One region of the Arthrobacter sp. MDT2-3 genome, then DNA from elsewhere that is predicted to be linked to it. Evidence: riboswitches for the same ligand, from Rfam matches in the RefSeq annotation. Region 1 holds a riboswitch; each other region holds the start of a gene.
What was found. A riboswitch is a leader RNA that binds a small molecule or an ion and turns the genes downstream of it on or off. The one in region 1 is predicted to bind thiamine pyrophosphate.

Region 1 (5,558 bases):
AAAAGGGCGCTGCTAAGGGGGCCTCGGGCTTCGGGGATTTTCATGATGCTCCTTATGGGTGGCAGTGGTACTGCCGGTGCTGCCTGTGCTGCGGCGTCGACGGTGACGGTTTCGGTTTGGCCGGCGGGTCAGGTCCGGGGCGGCGTTTTTGGGGTGGTCCGCGGTGACAGCAGGATGGCCAGGATGATCATGCCCAAGCCTAGGGCCAAGTGCAGCCAATTGTCGGCGCCGTTGAGGGGGACAAAGTTGGCGGGGGTTTGATCACCCACCAGGAGTCCGTACAGCCAAAGGACCAGGTAGACAACGCCCCCGTAGATGAGGAAGCTCCTTGCCTGCTGGTGGGTCCGGGCCAGCAACAGTCCCGCCGCCCCGAAGGCCGCGTGCACGATATTGTGCAGGATGGACACCTGGAAAACTCCCAACAGCAAGGCCCCGGAGCCGTGCCCGGCCAAGCCCAGGGCTTCATAATTGCTGGTGATCCCGGGGATGAATCCCAGGACACCCACCAGGAGGAAGAGGGCGCCCGTTGCAAGCGCTGCCTTCTGCAGGCCGGTCCTTGCTCCGGTGGCCCGGGTGCTGACTGTCATTGTCCTGTCTCCTCAAAAGCCGGGAGACAACATAGTAAGCATGATTACTAATAAAAGCTAAGTACGCTTTCCATCTGGCGGACAGCCAGCACGCGGCGGACCCCGCTGCCGGTGGTGGCACTCACCCCTCCGAGGTACTCCACACATAGGGGTTGGCCCGGTGCCCGCCCCGGCGTCCGTGCTCGTACCCTTGCTGCCAGGCCTTCCCGACGGCGGACACAAGTTCCGCCAGCAGTGGATAGTAAGGGTGGTCCGGGCCGATATAGATCATTTCCTCGGCTGCCTTGTCCACCGCCGCACGCACTTGGTTTTCGGCTGCAGGACCGATCATGGCGTCCTCCTGTTTGGAACTCCGGCCGCTGGCCTCGAATGTACTCCCAGCATTTCGCGGCGTCCATAGTCCGCTTTGATGCTGCAGTCCGTCCGCCCACTGGAGGTCAGTCCGCCCGCATGGAACCGAGGATCTCGCGCAGGGCCTGTACCACCAGGTCATGGTCCTGCACCTGGGGAAGCCCTGAGACGGTCACGGTTGCGACTGCGCCCACCCCTGTGACGTAGACCGGGAAGGAGCCGCCGTGGGCCGCATACCGGCTTTGATCGAACCAGGCGTTGTCCTCGATCCGTCCGCCCTTGAGCCGGGCGCGCAGCCCCACCAGCAGGGAAGGCACCTCATACCGGGCGGCCGTGCGCTGCTTCGCACGGATCCAGTGCTCGTTGTCCGGGGTGGCGCCGGGCAGCGCCACATGGAACAGGACCTGCTCACCCTTGGTGATGTCTATCGCGATGGAAAACTGGCCCTCCTTGCCCAGCTCCACCAGCAGCAGCCCGAGGTTGAGTGCATCGTCCAGGGAGAAGCCGGGAAACTGTAGCTCGTGGATTTCGCCTTCGATCCGGGCGATGAGCGCTTGCAGGGATCCTTCCTGCTGGATGGCATCGGAATCCGGATCGAACTCGGTCACATGCGGGGAATTGGCAGTCATGGCCCACAATCTACCCCTCCTCCGGTGTAAACTGGACCCCGCCCACAAGGGCGATTATTTACCGACAGAAACATTCAACGACAGGGGAGCGCCGCCGTCGGGCATCACTGGCCATGCCAGGGACCGCAGGTGGGCGCTGAGAGTGCGGACAGCCGCAGACCCTCGAACCTGATCCGGTTAGTACCGGCGCAAGGGAGTCGAGTTCTCGAAGTGTGCGGCAACGGCGGCAGCGCCGGTTGCTGTATCCACTTTCCCCTCCTGTTCCTCAGGAGGATCGCATGGCAACGACAGCAATCAAGAAGACCACCAGCAAGTCCTGGCGCGTTGTGGACATCGTGGTGGCAGCCCTCATCGCCATCGCCGGCGGCGTCATTTTCTGGGCCTGGTCCCAGGGCGCAGCCGCAGTCTCGGCACCTATGAACGCCGTCTATCCACCGCTTACCGGCTTGTTGGCCGGCGGCTGGATGATCCCCGCGGTGCTGGGCATGCTCATCATCCGCAAGCCGGGCGCCGCACTGTTCTGCGAGACCGTGGCGGCCACCGGCGAACTGCTCATGGGCTCGCAGTACGGCGCCTCGGTGCTGTTCTCCGGGTTTGTCCAGGGCCTGGGCGCCGAGATCGTCTTCGCGATCTTCGTGTACCGGAAGTTCAACCTGCCGGTAGCCCTGCTCGCCGGCGCCGCTGCCGGACTTTTCTGCGGCCTGAACGATTCGTTCGCGCCGTGGGGCTGGAACATCGCCTACTCCGGCGGGGACAAGCTGGCCTACATCATCTTCACCGCCATTTCCGGGGCCGTGATCGCAGGAGCCCTGTCGTGGATCGCCACCCGCGGCCTGGCGAGGACCGGCGTCCTGAGCTCCTTTGCGTCACGCAAGGCAGCATCGGAGCCCGTCTTCTCCTGATGACTGCTCCTTCCCTCCACAGCTCTGCGGTGGCGGCGCGGCCGGCTGCAGTCACGGCCAGAGGCTGGGGCTGGCGGCATGCCGGCCGCTCCAAACCCGCTGTCCGTGCCCTCGACCTGGACATCCAACCGGGTGAACGCGTCCTGCTGCTGGGCCCGTCCGGCGCAGGCAAGTCCACGCTCCTCCACGCGCTGGCTGGGGTGCTGGGGGACGCACATGCCGACGACGCTGACGCCGGCGATTCCGATGAGTCCGGGTCGCTGCTGATCGACGGCGCTTCCCCCCGGGAGCAGCGCGGCCGGGCCGGGCTGATGCAGCAGGACCCGGAGACCCAGGTTGTTCTCTCGCGCGTAGGTGACGACGTCGCCTTCGGCGCCGAGAACCTTGCCGTGCCCCGCGATGACATCTGGGCTCGCGTGCACGAGGCGCTGGACGACGTCGGGCTTTCCCACCTGCCGTTGGACCATCCGACGTCGGCACTGTCCGGCGGGCAGAAGCAGCGCCTTGCGTTGGCGGGCATCCTTGCCATGCGGCCGGGGCTGATCCTCCTCGATGAGCCAACCGCCAACCTGGACCCTGCCGGCGTGGTGGAGGTGCGCGACGCCGTGGGCCGCTGCCTCGACAAAACCGGGGCAACGTTGGTGGTGGTGGAGCACCGCGTGGCGGTGTGGAAGGACCTGGTTGACCGGATTGTGGTGCTGCAGCCCGGCTCGTCGACCGATTCCGCCGTGCTGTTGGACGGGCCGCCGGATCAGGTCCTCAGCGAAGCCCGGAGCATGCTGATCGCGGCCGGAGTCTGGGTGCCCGGCTACGTCCCGCCGACGCGTCTGCGTGCTGCCGCTTCGGCTCCCGGGACTGGCGACCTGCTGCTTGCCGCCGAGGAGCTGGCGGTGTCGCGTGAACGTCCGCGCCGCAAGCGCTTCCGGAAGGTGCCGCCGGTGCCGGTGCAGCAGGGCATTTCCGCGCAGGTCCGGGCCGGGCAGGCGCTGGCCATCACCGGGCCCAACGGCGCGGGAAAGTCGACATTCGCGCTGACCCTCGCCGGGCTGCTGGAGCCCCTAGACGGCAATGTTTCCGCCACGCTGGCGCTCAGCCGGGGAGCTGGGATTGACCCTTACCAGTGGAAGGCCGAGCAGCTGATCGAGCGCGTGGGTACGGTGTTCCAGGAGCCTGAGCACCAGTTCGTCACAGGGAAAGTACTGGACGAGCTGCTGTTCGGCCCGCGGCACCTGGGCCACGGGGAGGAGCGGGTGGATGAACTGCTGGAGCGGCTCCGGCTCACGGGACTCGTTGACGCCAACCCGTATACCCTTTCGGGCGGCGAGAAACGGCGCCTCTCCGTAGCCACGGTCCTGGCAGCGCATCCCCAGGTCCTGGTCCTGGACGAACCAACCTTCGGGCAGGACGCCAATACTTGGGCTGAGCTGGCATCCTTCCTGTCCGAGCTCCTGGACGCGGGCACGGCCGTAGTGTCCGTGACCCATGATGCCGAGTTCACGGCAGCGCTGGGCGGAATGGAACTGCGGTTGGCTGCTGCGGCGGCGGTGGCGCCATGAGGCAGGAGCTGAACCTGCGCGGCAACCACGCCCTGCTGACCCGCGCCAATCCGCTGAGCAAGTTCGCCGCCGTCTTCCTGATCACCGCAGTGTTGGCGCTGTCCATTGACTGGGTGTCCGCGTCGGTGGCGCTGGTCTTTGAGTTCCTGCTGTTCCCCTTGGCGGGCCTCACCCTGACTTTGCTGTGGCAGCGGGGCTGGCCGCTCATCCTTGCCGCAGCCGTGGGTGGCTGGAGTACCTCCATCCTGGCGCCGGACAGCGGAGCGACGCTTATCGACGTCGGCATCTGGACCATGAGCGAAGGGTCCCTGGAGCTGGGGGCCGGGTTCATGCTGCGGGGGCTGGCGATTGCGCTGCCGGCGGTCCTGTTGATGAGCTGCACCGATCCCACCGACCTGGCCGATGCGCTGGCGCAGAAGGCACGCCTTCCGCACCGGTTCGTGCTGGGGACCTTGGCCGCCATGCGGCTCGTGGGGCTGATGGCGGAGGAATGGCAGACCATTGGCATGGCCCGCCGTGCCCGCGGCGTCGGCTCCCGCGGCAGTGCCCTCCAGCGGCTGAAGGCGACGCTGGGGCAGAGCTTCGGGCTGCTGGTTCAGGCTATCCGGCGTGCTTCCCGGCTTGCCGTCACCATGGAGGCACGCGGCTTCGGCGGCGGAAGGCGGACCTGGGCGCGGGAATCCACGTACAGCGCCCTCGACCTTTGGGTTCTGGCTGCCGGGGTGGTGATGGCAGCTGCAGCGTTTGCTGCTGCGATGTGGGCGGGCACCTGGAATATGGTGTGGCTGGGGAGCTGATTTCTCACACGTCTGCTGCGTCAGCCGCAGGAGTGGTTGTAGTCGAAGCTTCTCGCCACGAACTGGGTGAGCGTGACTTCGCCGCCTGCGGTCAGCGGCGGGCCTGCGCAACTGGCTTTGGCTCCGGCTACGTCGCGCGCCCCCGCCAGCCAGCTCGGCAGGGAGTGCAGGTTGCTTGAGCTGCTGACGGTTCCCACAATCCGGCTCCATTGAAGGCCGGTTGAGTAGATCCCAACACCCTTGACGTCGATGCTGTGGAAGAAGTCCGTCATGCCCTCCAAGACTGCGCGGTTGGCATCCTTGTCAGTGGTGGACCAGGAATTTTCGCTTTCCACATCCAGCCACCAGACGTAGTCGGAGGGGTTGCTGATTCCGCGGATGTAGGCATCGTCCCAGGCCTTGGCGTAGCCGTACATGTAGGCGCACGCCGTGCCGTAGTCCTTTTCCTTGCAGGAGCCATAGGGGTTATGGACGGCCGATCCTATCGGGTACTCGTTGCTGGAGGGCCACCATGAGCCGCTGCTTCCCGGGTTGGCGGTGTTCACGTAAAGGGACACCTCAGGCTGGGTCGAATTGCCGGTTGAGCCCGCAGCCCACTCGAGCTGTTCCCGCAGGCAAGGGTTGGTGTTATTGGCCAACCCGTTGTTGACGCCGACGATGGCAAAAGCCTGGCCCGTGGGAAGGTCCTTGCGGCATTGGGGCCATGAGACGTCGTTGCCCAGTGTTGACTGTCTGC
Region 2 (5,558 bases), on a different contig from region 1:
CGTAGGCCCTCATGGCTGGTGGCGGACACTTCAAATACCTGGTAGCCGCGGGATTCAAGTTCCGGGCGCACAAAGTCTGCCATGTCCTTGCCGTCGGGCAGGTCCACCTTGTTCAGCGCCACCAGGCGGGGGCGGTGGTTCAGCGGAACAACTTCGCCGTCCTGCCCGGCGTAGCTCATGTCAACGGCGTACTTTTCCAGTTCGGCCTCGATGACGGCGAGGTCGGAGAGGGGGTCGCGGTCCGATTCGAGGGTGCCACAGTCCAGGACATGGACCAGCGCGGCGCAACGCTCAACATGCCGCAGGAAGTGGTGGCCCAGGCCCCTGCCCTCGCTGGCGCCTTCGATGAGGCCCGGGACGTCGGCGATGGTGAAGCGGACGTCCCCCGCCTGGACGACGCCAAGGTTGGGAACAAGAGTGGTGAAGGGGTAGTCGGCGATCTTTGGCCTGGCTGCAGACATGGCGGCGATGAGGCTGGACTTGCCGGCAGACGGGAAGCCCACCAGGGCGATGTCGGCGATCGACTTGAGTTCCAGGACAATATCGCTGGCTTCGCCTTCGATGCCGAGCAGGGCGAATCCCGGAGCGCGGCGTTTCTGCGATGAAAGGGCAGCGTTGCCCAGGCCGCCGATGCCGCCTGCTGCGGCTACGTACTCGGCACCTTCTCCGATCAGGTCCGCGAGGACGGTGCCGTCCTTGGACTTGACCACGGTGCCGTCCGGGACGGGGAGGATGAGCGTCTCGCCGTTCTTTCCGCCGCGCCAGTCGCCCATGCCCGGGCCGCCGTTGCTGGCGTGGCGGTGGGGTGCGTGGTGGTAGTCCAGGAGGGTGGTGGTCTGGTGGTCCACGCGAAGGATCACGTCGCCGCCGTTGCCGCCGTTGCCGCCGTCGGGACCGCCCAGCGGCTTGAACTTCTCGCGGTGGACAGAGACGCACCCATGGCCGCCGCTACCGCCGGATACGTGCAGTACTACCCGGTCTACAAAGCTGGCCACGTGGATCTCCTCAGTGCTGTTTCCTGGACGCCGCGGGGCGCCAAGACGATTGTAATGCGGTTAAAAGAACAGTGGAGCGGACCAACTGGCCCGCTCCACCGCTTCAGAACTATTTGTTACTCTGCAGCTGCAGCAGCAACGATGTTGACGACGCGACGACCGCGGCGGGTGCCGAACTCGACAGCTCCCGGGGTCAGTGCGAACAGGGTGTCGTCGCCGCCACGGCCAACACCGGCGCCCGGGTGGAAGTGGGTGCCGCGCTGGCGGACGATGATCTCGCCGGCGGAAACAACCTGGCCGCCGAAGCGCTTTACGCCGAGGTACTGAGCGTTGGAATCACGACCGTTGCGAGTGGAGCTCGCGCCCTTTTTATGTGCCATTTGAAATGCCTGCCTCTAAATTCTGGGGATCTGCTGAAAAACCTGAACAGTAACGAAGGTTACTGGATACCAGTGATCTTGACCTTGGTCAGTTCCTGGCGGTGACCCTGGCGCTTCTTGTAACCGGTCTTGTTCTTGAACTTCTGGATCACAATCTTCGGACCACGGAGGTCGTTCAGGATCTCAGCCGTAACAGTTACCTTGGCCAGGTCAGCAGCGGCAGAGGTGACCTTGTCACCGTCAACCAGGAGCAGTGCGGGCAGCTGAATGGTGCTGCCAGCTCCACCGGCGACGCGGTTCAGGGTAACGAAGTCTCCAACGGAAACCTTCTCTTGGCGGCCGCCTGCGCGGACAATCGCGTACACCACTTGGGAACTCACTTCTCTCGACGTTTATTACTAAATTTGCGTGCGGAACCGACCTGTAAAAGCCTGGTTTCTCGCTGTGCCTCAACGCCGTGGGGTCATAACCCAAGTGTTGGCGTAAGCACCGAAGATCTAGAATACGCTAATTTTGCCTTCGGCCGCAAATGAGGCTGGTTCCGGCGGGTGGACTGTGATAGGTGCCACAGCTCAACTCCGGCGTCCGCACCGTGCCCCACCATAGTACCGGCAAGGCAACGGGCAGTGCGTCAGGAGTACAGGCGCGGCGCGTCGAAGAAGTCCACTTCCAGGCGGCAGGACTGCTTAAACGCCGTGACCATGGCGGCGCGGTCCGCGGCCGAGGCCAAGCGTGCCGCTTCGTCCACGATCGCAATGGCCCTGCGGGTGGCAGCTGCGAAGTCTTCGTCCGCGTAGGTGCGCAGCCAGTCCGCGTACGGGTGCGCCGGCGGTTCACCGGCGGCAACGAACCGGGCGTAAAGCGCTGCTCCCACCTCGGCGTAGAGCCAGAAGCAGGGCAAAACGGCCGCCGCCACGACCGCATAACTGCCCGACGCCGATGCCGCCGTCAGGTGGTCCACGTAGGACTTCGTAACAGGGCCAAGCCCGGGCTGCACGGTTCGCGTGCTCAGCCAGGAGCGGTGCAGCTCCGACTCGACTTCCAGGCACTGCCGGGCAGAGGCCGCCCAGAAGAGCTGCTCCGCCTCGGTGGGTGCCAGTGCACTGGCCCTGGCCAGCACGCGCGAATAGCCGTTGAGGTAGATGGCATCCTGGGCGAGGTAGTACGCGAACTCCTTCTCGCCCAGGCTGCCCGAGGCCAGGTTGCGGATGAAGTCCAGGGCATGGATGTCGTCCAGGTCCTGCTGCGCCTCACGCCAGAGTATGGCGGCGAAGCTCCCTTCGGAAAGCAGCGGCTGCTGGTGGTGGAAGTGGTGCACCGGCCCGTTGCCTGTTCCCACCTCCAGTGTTCCGGATGCCTCCAGCGCGCCGGCCAGCCAGGGTTTGACTTCACGGAGGGAAACCTCCCAGTCCCCCAGCCGTGCCTGCGCCGTTGCCATGGCAGAGGACAGTGAACAGCCAGTGCCATGGCTGTTCCGCGTTGCCACCCGCTCCCCCGGCACCACCACCACTTCGTCGGACAGAAGGCCTGAGGTGTTGACCAACGCGTCGGGGCACTCGTCACCGATCAGGTGGCCGCCCTTGACCAGCACAGTGGCGCCGGTGGCAGCAGCGAGGGCGCGGCCTTGTTCCAGGGCCCCGGTCCAGGTGTCCTGCAGTTGGCCCCCAACGAGCATGGCGAGCTCTGCCAGGTTTGGGGTGATGAGGTGCGCCAGCGGAAGGAGCCCGCGCAGTGCCGCTTCGGCAGATTCCTGCAGGAGCCGGTCGCCGCTGGTGGCCACCATCACCGGGTCCAGGACCACGACGGCGGGGCGCACCTTCCGGATCCATGCCACCACTGCCTCGATCACCTCGGCACTGCCCAGCATTCCAATTTTCACGGCGTCGATGCCGATGTCGTCACTGACCGCCTCCAGCTGCTGGCTCAGGAACTTTGCGGGCGGCACATGGACGGATCGGACTCCGCGGGTGTTCTGGGCGGTCAGGGCAGTGATGGCAGCCATCCCGTAACCGCCGAGCGCGGCGATGCTCTTCAGGTCGGCTTGTATACCGGCGCCGCCGGAAGGGTCGGAACCTGCTATGGAAAGGACCCGGGGTACGGGCCTGCCTGGGCGTGTTGGTGCAGCAGTGAATATTGCCGAGGAGGCAGTGGGCATTACAAGAGTCGTAGACAAGAGACATCCCTTCGCCGGTGCTAGCCGGACAGGTTCAACGGGTGTGAATCTCAGCCGGCTCTCTGCGCGGCACCCCGTGTCGGTTCCCCAGCCTAGCTTTTTTGCCTGGCCCAGGCCGAAGGTGACACATTGCGACCGGGCGCCGTGCACTGAAATGCCGACCTGTCGCCGCATGGCTGGCGCTACACACGAAAATGCCCGGCCGGCCACTGTTGTGGCTGGCCGGGCATCTACTTACCGGTAACGCTTAGAGCTCCGAGGCCGGAACTCCGACGCCCAGGATGATGGGCGCCTCGGCCGGCTTCCTGGTGCCGGCATTGCCGTCACTGGAGCCGCCGGCACCGGCCGGTTCGGGGGCCTTTGCCTCGTGGGTATGCCCTGTGCCGGCTGCCGCCACGTTTTCGTGATGCTGCACAGTGGTTTCGTTTGCAGCTCCTTGGGCACGGCTGGCACTGCGGTTGCGCCGCGGCCGGCGCTGCCGGGACTGCTCCAGCGTGTGGTCGCTGTAGTCCTTCGCCGGTGCTGCAGCAGCGGGCGCCTGTACCGGCGCTGTCGATTGCACGGGCTCCACCGGTTTCTGCTCCGGTTCTGCCTGCTCGGGCTGGTCTTCGGCAGGTGCCGGCTGGCCAAGGTGGGCGAAGGCCTCCGCAAGCCGGTCCAGGGTCAGGGCAGGCTTCTGCTGCGGCTCTTCAGCGTGCTCAACGAACGGCAGCACCACCTTCTCGCCGCCGAAGGTCAGCACGGCAGCCTGACGCGCTTCGTCGTCGCGCTTCGCAGCCTCCGCTGCGGAGGCAGCGGCGGGCTGGTCGGCGGCCGCCTGCTTGGCTGCCGCCACTTCGTCGTCGTGCAGGTGGGCTGCATGCGCGGCGGCGGCGATGTTGGCAAGGGCCAGCCTTGTGGCCTCCGCCTTGGCATGCCGTTCAGCGTCCGAGGGGTCAGGGTGCACCGTGTGGACGTGCACGGCTGCTGCTGCCGGGGCAACCTCCGGCTGCTGGCCACCGCGGCCCCGCCGGCGTTTGCGGTCCGGGCGCGCGCCGGGCTGGTTGTTGTCGACGCGCTGGGCGTCGTTGCGGTGGCCTTCGCTGCGGGCCTCCGGCCTGCTGTCCGTCCGCTGGATGTGGTGCTCGGCGGCCACAATGTTGGCCCGCCGGTGCTCCACGGGGTCGTCGTGGGTTACCACGCCGCGGCCCGCGCACGCTTCGCACTGCTCGCCGAAGACTTCGAGGAGCCCGGTACCCATCCGCTTGCGCGTCATCTGCACGAGGCCAAGTGACGTAACTTCCGCAACCTGGTGCTTGGTCCGGTCGCGTCCCAGGCATTCCACCATGCGGCGGAGCACGAGGTCGCGGTTGGATTCCAGGACCATGTCGATGAAGTCGATGACGATAATGCCGCCGATATCGCGGAGGCGGAGCTGGCGGACGACTTCTTCCGCAGCCTCAAGGTTGTTTTTGGTCACCGTCTCTTCGAGGTTGCCGCCGCTGCCCGTGAACTTGCCGGTGTTGACGTCCACTACGGTCATGGCCTCGGTGCGGTCAATCACCAGCGAACCGCCGGAGGGCAGGAAGACCTTGCGTTCGAGCGCCTTGTGGATCTGCTCGTCGATGCGCCAGGCAGCGAAGATGTCCTGGTCCTTGGTCCACTTCTCAAGGCGGCCCACCAGGTCCGGCGCTACGTACGTAACGTAGGCCTCGATGGTGTCCCAGGCTTCCTCGCCCGAGACGATCAGCTTGGAGAAGTCCTCGTTGAAGACGTCGCGGACCACCTTGATGGTGAGGTCCGGTTCGCCGTAGAGCAATTCAGGGGCAAGGATCTTCGTGGACTTCGACTGGCTCTCGATGCCCTCCCACTGCGCGCGCAGCCGGTTGATGTCGTGCGTCAGCTCTTCCTCGGAAGCGCCTTCGGCCGCGGTGCGGACGATGACGCCGGCTTGCTCCGGGAGGCGGTCCTTGAGGATGCGCTTGAGGCGGTTGCGTTCGACGTCGGGCAGCTTGCGCGAAATGCCGGTCA
Region 3 (5,558 bases), on a different contig from region 1:
ACACGGCGCATGCCTTCGATGAGGGCGTCAACTTCACCGGCATCGTCCTGTCGAAGCTCGACGGCGACGCCCGCGGCGGTGCCGCACTTTCCGTTGCGTCCGTCACCGGCAAGCCCGTGATGTTCGCCTCCACCGGTGAAGGCCTTGACGACTTCGAGCTCTTCCACCCGGACCGGATGGCGTCCCGCATCCTCGACATGGGCGATGTCCTCACGCTCATCGAGCAGGCCGAGAAATCCTGGGACAAGGACGAAGCTGCCCGGATGGCGAAGAAGTTCGCCGACCAGGAAGACTTCACCCTGGATGACTTCCTGGCGCAGATGCAGCAGATCCGCAACATGGGCTCCATGAAGAAGATGCTCATGATGATGCCGGGCGCGCAGAACATCCGCCAGCAGCTTGAGCAGTTTGACGAGCGCGAGATCGACCGCGTTGAAGCAATCGTCCGGTCCATGACACCGCATGAGCGCGTGGCGCCCAAGATCATCAATGGCTCCCGCCGCGCCCGCATCGCCCGCGGTTCCGGCGTGCACGTCTCCGAAGTCAACGGCCTCCTGGAGCGTTTCGCGCAGGCCCAGAAGATGATGAAGAAGATGGCCCAGGGCGGTATGCCCGGAATGCCTGGTATGCCCGGCATGCCCGGTGCGGGCGGCGGTGCGCGGAAGAACGCCAAGAACGCCCCCAAGAAAAAGGCCAAGTCAGGTAACCCCGCCAAGGCAGCCCAGGAGCGCAAGGATGCCGAGGCGCGCCGTGCGAATGCGGCCAAGGCACTGCCCACCGGGGCCGCCTTCGGCCAGCAGCAGGGCGACTTTGATCCCTCGCAGCTGAACCTGCCCAAGGGTTTCGACAAGTTCCTCGGCCAGTAACCACATCCGCAACCAGGCAGCGCCAGGTGTCGTTTTGAACCGTCAAAACGACACTTGGCGCTACTCACTTGGGATGTCCATGCCGTCGAATAGGGTTGGGTCATGTTCAAGCAGAGGGTAGTGTTCGTACACGGCGCCGGCAGCTTCGGCTCCGCGGCCTGGCCGCGCCAGCACGGTATGGCGCTGTCCTATGACGCACTGTTCCTGCGCCGCCACGGGTACCATCCTGTGGCTGAACCCGTTGAATCCTCCTTCGACGAAGACGCCGCCATTGTGTTGCGGTCCCTTGCCGACGACGGCAGGGGCGCCGCGGGCGGACACGTTGTGGCGCACTCCCAGGGAGCCATCGCAGCGATGATGGCCGCCGTCGAGCGTCCCGACCTTGTCTTTTCGTTGACCTTGGTAGAGCCCGCCTGCCTCTCGCTTACCGCGGAACTGCCGGCCACCTCGGCCCATATCGGGCTGATGCAACCCTTGTTCGATGTCCGGCACCAGATGAGCGACGACGATTTCCAGCGCGAGTTCGTCCGGCGGGTCTATGCTACGGACCTGCAGCAGCCGGCTACAGCGGAGGAGAAGCGATCCGCCAGGAGGCTCCGGCTGCAGGCCCCTTCCTGGGAGGCTCCGCTGCATATTGTCCCCGGCGTTCCCACACTGGTCCTCACGGGAGGGTGGGAACCGCTCTACGAGGAGATTGCCCGCTACCTGCGTGAGACCGGCGCCCTGCACCGCACGGCGGCGGGAGGGCACCGGCCCCATGACTCCCCGGAAGGTGACCGCATCATCCGCTCGTTCATCAGCGAGGTCAGCAGGAGCCAGCCTGCCAGGGCTTCCTGAATCCTGCCGGGGGCAGTTTCCCCGTCCGGCAAGCCCCCAATAGCCTGCCGGACGGAAATGGTGATGCAGCTACGGGCGGCCGCTCGCTGGAGCGGCCAGTTCCGGGAGGTAAACCTTGCCGCCCGCTGCAAGGAATTCCTCACTTTTCCCCCGCATTCCCGCTGCCATGTCCGCCACCGCCGCCTGCGACTCCGCTGACCCGTATTCGTCCCGGATGTCCTGGCTGATCCTCATGGAACAGAACTTGGGACCGCACATGGAGCAGAAGTGCGCTGTCTTGGCGGGTTCCGCGGGGAGGGTTTCGTCATGGAATGCCTCGGCGGTCACCGGGTCCAGGGATAGCGCAAATTGGTCCCGCCAGCGGAACTCGAAGCGTGCCTTGGACAGTGCGTCATCGCGTTCCTGCGCCCCCGGGTGGCCCTTGGCGAGGTCTGCGGCGTGCGCTGCGATCTTGTACGTGATCACCCCTGTTTTGACGTCGTCTTTGTTGGGCAGGCCCAGGTGTTCCTTCGGGGTGACGTAGCACAGCATTGCGGTGCCGTACCGGGCGATTTCCGTGGCGCCAATGGCCGAGGTGATGTGGTCGTACCCTGGTGCCACGTCGGTAACAAGCGGGCCCAGCGTGTAGAAGGGCGCACCCTTGCACAGCTCCTGCTGGCGTTCGACGTTTTCCCGGACCAGGTGGAACGGAATGTGGCCGGGGCCCTCCACCATCACCTGCACGTCGTACTTCCAAGCACGCTGCGTCAGTTCGGCGAGTGTGTCCAGTTCGGCAAACTGAGCGGCATCGTTGGCATCGGCCGTCGCCCCCGGCCGCAGGCCGTCGCCCAATGAAAACGCCACGTCGTACCTTGCGAAGATTTCGCAGAGCTCCTCGAAGTGCGTGTAGAGGAAGTTTTCCTGGTGATGGGCAAGGCACCAGCCGGCCATGATTGACCCGCCGCGGGACACGATGCCGGTCACGCGGTTGGCGGTCAGGGGAACGTACCGGAGCAGGACGCCGGCGTGGATGGTCATGTAGTCCACGCCCTGTTCGCACTGTTCAATGACCGTGTCGCGGAAGATCTCCCAGGTCAGCGCGTTTGCTTCGCCGTTAACCTTTTCCAGGGCCTGGTAGATGGGGACGGTCCCGATCGGAACGGGCGAGTTGCGGATGATCCATTCCCTGGTGGTGTGGATGTCGTCGCCGGTGGAAAGGTCCATCACTGTGTCTGCGCCCCACTGGGTGGCCCATTGCAGCTTGTCCACTTCTTCGGCGATGGAACTGGTGACCGCCGAGTTGCCGATGTTGGCGTTGATCTTCACCAGGAAGGCCTTGCCGATGATCATGGGTTCCGACTCGGGATGATTGATGTTGTTCGGAATGATCGCCCGGCCGGCTGCCACTTCGCTGCGGACCAGTTCCACATCGCAGTTCTCCCGCAGCGCCACGAAGCGCATTTCGGGGGTGATATCGCCCTGCCGCGCGTAGTGCATTTGTGTCACTTTCCGGCCTTCGACGGCGCGGCGGGGCACCGGACGGGCGCCCTTCCACTCCGCGCTGGCGGCACCGCGGCGTACAGCCGAGCGGCCGTCGTCGAGGAGGTTCCGTCCACGGCCGCCATAGATTTCCGTGTCGCCGCGCGCTTCGATCCATGCCGAGCGGAAAGGGTTCAGGCCGCGGACGGGGTCGCTCCCCGGGCCGGCAGTTCGGTAGATCCGGAACGGACCATTGGAGTCGCCGTTGGGTGAAGGTGCCAGGGCTATCTCCGTAACGGGCACGCGTATCCCGGATGCTTCATCGTGGACAAAGGCCAGGGAATGGGACTTCAGCGACTGCGTGACAGGAGCCTGGTCCTGGCCGCCTTCCGCTGCCGCGCCGGACGGAATCTGGGCAGGGCTTAACGGTGCAATGGGTGTACTCAAGGATTACTCACTTCCTTCGCCGGCATTACCCGGACAGGTTCAACGGTCGCAGGCTGCATCAGCCCGATCTCAGCCCCTGCAGGGGCACCCGTGTGGTCAGGAAGAAAGCTACCACAGCCTTTCGGGAGGGGCTTGTCACATGGCCGGTGCTAGCCTGACTGGCGGGAAAAGGAGTCCAATGCCGGAGATCATCGAATTCAGCGGCCCGGTGCTTGCGGGGCCGGACAGCGAGCGGCGGGGCCTGTGGTCCGTTGACGGGGTGTTGACCTTTACGCGCCCGCAACAACCCGCGGGCCGCGTGCTGGATGGCTGGGTCCTGCCGGGGTTCGTGGATGCCCACTGCCACATCGGGCTTGGACCCGGGGGCGCGGTGGAGGCAGCAGTTGCGGAGGAACAGGCCGGAACCGACCTGGACGCTGGAACACTGCTGGTGAGGGATGCAGGTTCCCCTGCAGACACGCGGTTCCTTCAGGGCAGCCGGAACGCCCCCGTACTCGTCCGCGCCGGCAGGCATGTTGCCAGGACCCGGCGCTATCTGCGGGGCCTCGCCGAGGAAGTGGAACCGGACGGCCTGGTGGAAGCTGTCCGGAAACAGGCCCGCGACGGCGACGGCTGGGTCAAGCTCGTCGGGGACTGGATTGACCGCGACGCCGGTGACCTGGCGCCGTCATTTCCGGCCGACGCCGTCAGGGACGCTGTGCAGGGGGTGCACGGCGAAGGTGCCCGGATCACCGCACATTGCTTTGGCGAAGAGACCCTGGACCAGATGCTGGACGCGGGGATCGACTGCATCGAGCATGCCACCGGGCTCCTGCCACGGCACCTCCCCAGGTTCGTCGAACAGGGCGTTCCCATCGTGCCCACTCTCATCAACATCGCCACGTTTCCGGATATCGCAGCCCAGGCAGAACCGAAGTTCCCCCGGTACGCGGCACACATGCGGGCACTGTGGGAGCGCCGCGCGGAACGGGTGCTGGAGGCGTATGAAGCAGGGGTGCAGATCTATGCTGGCACCGATGCCGGGAGCGTCATCCGGCACGGCAGGATCGCCGATGAAATCCTTGCCCTTCACCACGCAGGCCTGCCAATGGCCGCTGCCCTCGACGCTGCCTGTTGGGGCGCCCGGAGGTGGCTGGGAGCCGACGGACTTAAGGAGGGTGCCCGCGCCGACGTCGTGCTGTGCAGGGAGGACCCGCGGCAGGCTCCAGCAACGGTAGGCGAACTGGCACACGTCGTGCTGGGAGGGCGCGTCATCCGATAAGCCCGGAGCGGCCTGACTTTCAAGTCACTTGGAATAAATTGAAGCTTCAAGTAATTTTAACTGTCATAGGCCCCAATCCGAAGGGCCCAAGCACCGGGAGTTTTCAATGACTGCAGAAGCCGCCAGCCAGGATCTTCTTCCTGCCGACCTCGCCATGGGCACCGTAATGCTCAAGGTGGGCGACATGAAGGTGATGACGGACTATTACCAGCGTGCCCTCGGTCTTGAGGTTGTCGCTGAGCAGGACGGCGGGCTCTACCTCGGCCGGCTGCAGAAACCGCTCGTGCACCTCGCGCCCGCTCCGGGTCTGAACCTCCCGGACAGGGGAGAAGCCGGCCTCTTCCACACCGCGCTGCTGTTTGAGAACCAGGCGGACCTCGCCGCGACCGTTGCCACCGCAGCCCAATTTGAACCCCGTTCCTTCACGGGCAGCGCGGATCATCTCGTCAGCGAGGCCTTCTACTTCACTGATCCTGAAGGCAACGGCATCGAGCTCTATTGGGACCGGCCCCGCAGCAACTGGTCCTGGAACGGCGCCGACGTGGTAATGGACAGCCTGGTCCTGCCGCCCCAGCGGTACCTCGAGCAGCACCTCACTGAAGAGTCCCTTCAGCGCCAGCGCGGAAGTGTGGCAGGAGTGGGCCACGTCCACCTCCAGGTCGGCGACGTCCAGTCGGCCCGCGACTTCT
Region 4 (5,558 bases), on a different contig from region 1:
TATCCGCGGTGTAGCTGCTTCGGAAGAGTCCTCGCCGCTGAAGTACGGGAATCACTCTGTCCACGAATTCATCTAGTGAGTCCGGCAGCAGCGGCGGCATCAGGTTGAACCCGTCTGCGGCTCCGGAGCCAAACCAGAGTTCAATATCGTCGGCAATCTGTTCCGGGGTTCCGACCATGGTGCAGTGTCCCCCGCCTGCGGCCAGCCTTCCGAGCAGCTGCCGCACCGTAGGCTTTTCAGCCTCGATGATCCGCAGGACGGTGGTATAGCGGCCCTGTGGCCCGGTGAACTCGGAGGCCGGTGGCAGGGGCGGGACGGGGGCATCCAGTTCCCACTCCCTGCAGTCCTGACCGATAAACGTGCCTAGCTGGGCCAGCGAGTGCGCGGCAGGGAGCAGTACGTCCACCTCCGCCTGCCGGCGCCGGGCTTCGTCCTCGGTTGATCCCACGTACGTAACCAGTCCCGGCATGATGGCTACCGTGTCCGGGTTCCGCCCGGCGGCTGCAATTCGCCTTTTCATGTCGGCGTAGTAGTCCTGAGCGGAGGGCAGGTCATAGGCGACCGCGTAGATCCCCTCGGCATACCGGGCCGCCAGGTCACGGCCCTGCCCTGAGGCGCCGGCCTGGAACAGTACCGGCCGGCCTTGGGGCGGCCGGGGTACGGTCAGCGGGCCCTCCACCCGGAAATGATCACCGACATGATTCAGCGGCTGCAGCCTGTCCGGGTGGACGTACACACCGGTACGGTCCATCACCAGCGCATCATCGGCCCACGAATCCCAGAGCTGCAGCGCGACCTCGATGAATTCGGCCGCCCTGGCATAGCGTTCGGCATGGGCGGGCATGGCCTCCAGCCCATGGTTGCGGGCTTCGGCGTCGAACATGGACGTAACAACATTCCAGCCGACACGACCACCACTGATGTGGTCAAGGGATGCCAGCATCCGCGCGGCGTGGAAGGGCGTGTAGAAGGTGGTCGAGACGGTGCTGACCAGCCCGATCCTGCTGGTGGCCCGTGCCATGGCCGCCAACGCCGTCAGCGGTTCAAGGAACCATCTCGGCCCCGGACCTAGATCGCCGGCTGAGTGTCCGTCGGCGAAGAAGACTGCGTCGAAAAGGCCGCGCTCGGCGCTTTGGGCAAGCCGTTCATAATAGGCGATTTCTCCCAGTTGCTCCACGGCCGATTCGGGTCGGCGCCAGGCGGCTCCGTGGTGGCCACAGCCAAAGAGAAAAGCGTTGAAGTGGAGCTGCCGCCGGGGTGCGGCAGGGTTCGGCATGACCGTCCGTCCCTTAGTTCATGACCAGGCCGCCGTCGACCACCAAATTCTGGCCGGTGACGGAGCGTGCCCAGGGGGAAGCAAAGAAGAGAATGGCGTCAGCAAAGCCCGACGGTGTTGTGACCTGGCGAAGAGGCGTGGCCGCAGCTATGTAGTCGAAAACCTCCTCGGGCGTGGCTGCGCTGGCATCGGTGGTGCGCAGCAGCCCGCCGGAGACCATATTCACCGATACGTTGTGCTGGCCCAGGTCTGCGGCCATCGTCCGGGTCAAGGCCAGCAGCGCTGCCTTCGCCGCGGTGTAGTCGTGGTACGGGACTACCGGGTTCTGAAACAGATTGGTGCCGATGTTGATGACCCGGCCGAAACCGTGTTCAGTCATGCCCGGCAGAGCTTGCTGGATGGTGTTTAGTGCGCCGCGGACACTCCCGGAAAACTGGGCTTCGAATTCCGGCCAGCTGATGCCTCCAGCACTGGAGCGGGCGTCACCATTAAAGGAAAAGTCGGCCAGGGCGTTATTGACCACTGTGGTCACCGGGCCGCCGAAGTGCGCCTGGGACTGGTTGAGCATGGCTGCAACTTGATCGGCGTCTGTCACGTCGGCCCGCAGGGCTACGGCCCGGTTGGGGCCGTACTTGGCTGCCAAGACTTCGCTTTCCTCGGCGCTGTTGCGGTAGTTGATCACTACTCTGGCGCCCTGGTCGGCAAACGCTTGAACGATGCTGTGGCCGAGACCGCGGCCACCACCGGTGACGAGGACGATCTGCTCTGAGATTTGCATGGTTTCTAGGCTTTCTTTCTTGGGGCGAACAATGGTTGGCGCCGGGCAGTAAAAAAGAGAACCGGGACAGTAAGTAGCCCCGGGACGCTAATCCTGCGCAGCAGGGGTGCTGTTTCTGCAGGCGGGGAAGTTGACGCCTGGCTCGGCGGTTGAGGATCCTAAGGAATTCCAGCGTTCGACAAGGTCTTCGGCGCTGCACGTCGCATCGTCCGCGGCGCAAATCGCGGAGACCACAGCTATTCCCGCTGCCCCGGCACGGCGCAGCGGAACTACGTCACCAGGTTCAATACCGCCGATGGCCATACAAGGCAGGGTGGTAGCGGCCGCGATCCGCCCAAACCCGTCGACGCCCAAGGGCGCCGGGTGATCAGCCTTTGTGGACGTCGGGCGGATAACCCCCACCCCCAGGTAATCCACCGTCCCCCCGGGCAAGCGATGCAGGGTATCCAGGTGCTCAGGGGTGTTTGCGGTCAGCCCCACGACGGCCCCGGCACCCACCAGCGCCCGTACCCGTTCGACGGGAAGGTCGCTTTGGCCGACATGGACTCCGTGCACGGCAGCACCTGCCGCCCGGGCGGCCAGAAAGACATCCACCCGGTCATCCACCAAAACGGTGGCCGCATGCCCGACAGCTTCAGCAGTACACAGGACCAGCTCGTATAGGTCGGCGGTGCTGGCACTTTTTTCGCGGATTTGAACGATCCGTACCCCTCCCGCAACAGCCGCCCGGGCAGTCTCCACCACTCCCCTGCGACCGCATAACTGAGTGTCGGTCACAAGGTAAATGCCGTCGATGCGCCCGGCCGCCCTGTCCCCGGCGGTCATGAGAGATTCATCCGGGACGAAAGCATCCCTGTGTCGATACTTGCCAGGGCATCAAGGAACGCGACGGCGAAAGTGCCCGGACCCCGAACACCCTCAGCTGCCATCTCCGCCGCCACCGTGTACACGGCAGTGGCAGCCGCGGTAGCGGCGAGCTTGTCATCATCGACGGCCAAAAAGGCCGCAGTGACCGCACCCAGTGCACACCCGCCCCCGGTGATTTTGGTCAGATGCGGGTGGCCGTTGCTGATTCGTACAGAATCCGTGCCGTCTGTGATGATGTCGGTTGGCCCCGAGACCGCCAGTATCGAACCATATTGGAGGGCTAGGCTTTTGGCTGCTTCCAATGCGGTTTCGGGTCCATCTACGGCATCGACTCCGCGTCCGCCCTGCCCTACGCCCGCCAGGGCCATGATCTCCGAAGCGTTGCCGCGGACCGCCGTTGGGCGGTGATTCAGCAGCTCGGCAGCCAGCGCGGTACGGACCGGCAAAACACCCACGGCCACCGGATCAAGAACCCAGGGTGTCCCGGATTCGCAGGCGGCGCGTACTGCCTCGCGCATACTTGCCCGCTGTTTTTCGTGAGGGGTGCCGACATTTACGAGCACTCCCGACGCAACCCGCGCGAACGGTCCTGCCTCGGCAGGGACGTCAACCATCGCGGGTGCGGCACCGATGGCGAGCAGCACGTTGGCGGTGAAGTTTGTCACCACTGTGTTGGTCAGGCATTGAATCAAGGGCGTGGTTTCCCGGAGCCGTTCGAGCATGGTCCAGGCATGGTCAGGCGTCAGGCGAATAGTCATCCGCGACATCCCTTCGCTAGTACGAACTAGATCAGGTTCAACGGGTGTTCTCTCAGCCCCTACCAGCAGGGCACCCCGTGTCACTAACGCAAAACCCTACTCCCCACCGGGTAGTGGAGAGAACTTCCCTGTCGGGCCCGCTGACTCCCTCTGGCCCTTTGAACGGTGATCCAGGGGCAGGCTCGACCAAAACACTGTCGTCCCAAGGCGCCACGCGCGGAGAAAATTTAGTCGGGGACGACTCCCGTGCTCTCGTAGCGGGAAATTTTCTCGATCCTGCGGGAATGCCGTTCATCTGCGCTGAATGGCTCCTTCAGGAACGCCTCGATCAGTGAAGTGGCCTCGTCGACACTGTGCTGGCGACCGCCGACGGCCACGACGTTGGCGTCGTTGTGCTGCCTGGCCAGTTTCGCCGTGGAGAGATTCCAGGCGAGGGCTGCCCGGATGCCCTTAACCTTGTTGGCCGCTATCTGTTCGCCGTTCCCGGACCCGCCCAGAACGATGCCCAGCGCAGGCCGGCCGGCTTCCTGGTCGGCGACCACGGCATGGACGGCATTGATGCAAAAGGACGGGTAGTCGTCCAAGGGGTCGTACTCCTTAGGCCCATGATCGACTACCTCATAACCTTGGGCCTCCAAATGGCGAACAAGGTGCGCGCTCAACTCCATCCCTGCGTGGTCGGTGGCTATGTGTACGCGCGGATACGAAGAGTTTGAGGACATAACGGTTTTCCAATCAGTTGTTGGCGGGTTCTGTCAGGTACGCGCTTGAGGGGTTATTTTTCCCACAGTACAAGCGCGGGGGGTTGACTTTGCAAGTGTGGCATCCGTAACATATTCACATACAGTCACTACTGAATGGATATGCACAATGCTTACTGCAGATGCTTCACAGGCCGCGGCGTGGCGGTCTCTTCGAGAAGATCTACTGGCGGGTGACGCCTCTTTCCGCGCCGAGAAACTGCACGAGCGGGCGCAGGCAACGCGGCGCTCCATCCTGAAAATGATTGCGGACGCCGGTCAGGGTCACATCGGCGGGGACTTCTCGGTCACAGACATCCTGACGGTCCTATTTGACGCGGTGCTGGATATCGATCCGGAAGATCCCCGCAAAGAAGACCGCGATCATTTCATTCTCAGCAAGGGCCACTGCGCGGCTGCACTGTACTCGACCCTGGCCCACGGTGGATTCTTCCCTGCATCCGAACTGGACACGTTCATGGCGCCCCTGTCCGCGCTGAACGGTCACCCGAACAGGGTGAAGGTTCCTGGAGTTGAAACCAACACTGGGCCTCTGGGTCACGGCCTCCCTGTGGCCGTAGGTACCGCACTAGGCGCCAAGCTCTTGAAGAACGACTCGCGTGTTTTCGTCGTCACCGGTGACGGTGAAATGCAGGAAGGCAGCAACTGGGAGGCGTTGATGTCAGCGTCGCATCAGAAGCTGGACAACCTGACCGTGATCGTTGACCGCAACCGGCTTCAGCAGGGCGCACGGACTGAGGACACCAACGGGCTTGATCCGCTCGATGCCCGCCTCGCTGCTTTCGGGCTTGAGGTCAGGGTTATCGACGGCCACGACTACAACGCCCTCATTGAGGCGATGGCTCCTTCCACCACCGGTTCTCCGGTTGGTGTCATCGCCAACACGATCAAGGGCAAGGGCGTGTCCTTCATTGAGGACCGCGTCGAATGGCACCACAAGGTGCCATCCGCAGAACAGACCACCCAGGCATTCCAGGAGCTCTCATGACCACGACCACTGTGCTCAAAGAAGCACCCACTTTCGACAACCGGCAGGATTTCGCCGACGAGCTGATCCAGCTGGCCAGGACAAACGAACGCATCGTCGCTGTCTGCAACGATTCGGTCGGGTCGAGCAA

Region 2: another riboswitch for thiamine pyrophosphate. It lies ahead of AC5RUQ_RS19445 (bifunctional hydroxymethylpyrimidine kinase/phosphomethylpyrimidine kinase); the one in region 1 lies ahead of AC5RUQ_RS14735 (ECF transporter S component).
Region 3: another riboswitch for thiamine pyrophosphate. It lies ahead of thiC (phosphomethylpyrimidine synthase ThiC); the one in region 1 lies ahead of AC5RUQ_RS14735 (ECF transporter S component).
Region 4: another riboswitch for thiamine pyrophosphate. It lies ahead of thiM (hydroxyethylthiazole kinase); the one in region 1 lies ahead of AC5RUQ_RS14735 (ECF transporter S component).

What each region holds. Positions count from the first base shown of each region.
Region 1 is NZ_JBNHFS010000004.1:422,898-428,455, reverse strand. It holds gene AC5RUQ_RS14755 (iron-containing redox enzyme family protein) at 1-44, opposite strand, end outside; gene AC5RUQ_RS14750 (DUF4383 domain-containing protein) at 129-587, opposite strand; gene AC5RUQ_RS14745 (hypothetical protein) at 709-918, opposite strand; gene AC5RUQ_RS14740 (heme-degrading domain-containing protein) at 1,025-1,567, opposite strand; TPP riboswitch at 1,640-1,780, shown strand; gene AC5RUQ_RS14735 (ECF transporter S component) at 1,846-2,469, shown strand; gene AC5RUQ_RS14730 (ABC transporter ATP-binding protein) at 2,469-4,025, shown strand; gene AC5RUQ_RS14725 (energy-coupling factor transporter transmembrane component T family protein) at 4,022-4,822, shown strand; gene AC5RUQ_RS14720 (glycoside hydrolase family 25 domain-containing protein) at 4,843-5,558, opposite strand, start outside.
Region 2 is NZ_JBNHFS010000008.1:112,235-117,792, forward strand. It holds gene obgE (GTPase ObgE) at 1-995, opposite strand, end outside; gene rpmA (50S ribosomal protein L27) at 1,112-1,375, opposite strand; gene rplU (50S ribosomal protein L21) at 1,435-1,743, opposite strand; gene AC5RUQ_RS19445 (bifunctional hydroxymethylpyrimidine kinase/phosphomethylpyrimidine kinase) at 2,007-3,530, opposite strand; TPP riboswitch at 3,538-3,635, opposite strand; gene AC5RUQ_RS19450 (Rne/Rng family ribonuclease) at 3,796-5,558, opposite strand, start outside.
Region 3 is NZ_JBNHFS010000002.1:19,362-24,919, reverse strand. It holds gene ffh (signal recognition particle protein) at 1-866, shown strand, start outside; gene AC5RUQ_RS05740 (alpha/beta hydrolase) at 969-1,703, shown strand; gene thiC (phosphomethylpyrimidine synthase ThiC) at 1,773-3,608, opposite strand; TPP riboswitch at 3,603-3,710, opposite strand; gene AC5RUQ_RS05730 (amidohydrolase family protein) at 3,787-4,869, shown strand; gene AC5RUQ_RS05725 (VOC family protein) at 4,976-5,558, shown strand, end outside.
Region 4 is NZ_JBNHFS010000001.1:476,933-482,490, reverse strand. It holds gene AC5RUQ_RS02230 (LLM class flavin-dependent oxidoreductase) at 1-1,276, opposite strand, end outside; gene AC5RUQ_RS02225 (3-oxoacyl-ACP reductase) at 1,290-2,054, opposite strand; gene thiE (thiamine phosphate synthase) at 2,142-2,879, opposite strand; gene thiM (hydroxyethylthiazole kinase) at 2,876-3,679, opposite strand; TPP riboswitch at 3,671-3,767, opposite strand; gene AC5RUQ_RS02210 (ribose-5-phosphate isomerase) at 3,907-4,401, opposite strand; gene AC5RUQ_RS02205 (transketolase) at 4,550-5,428, shown strand; gene AC5RUQ_RS02200 (transketolase family protein) at 5,425-5,558, shown strand, end outside.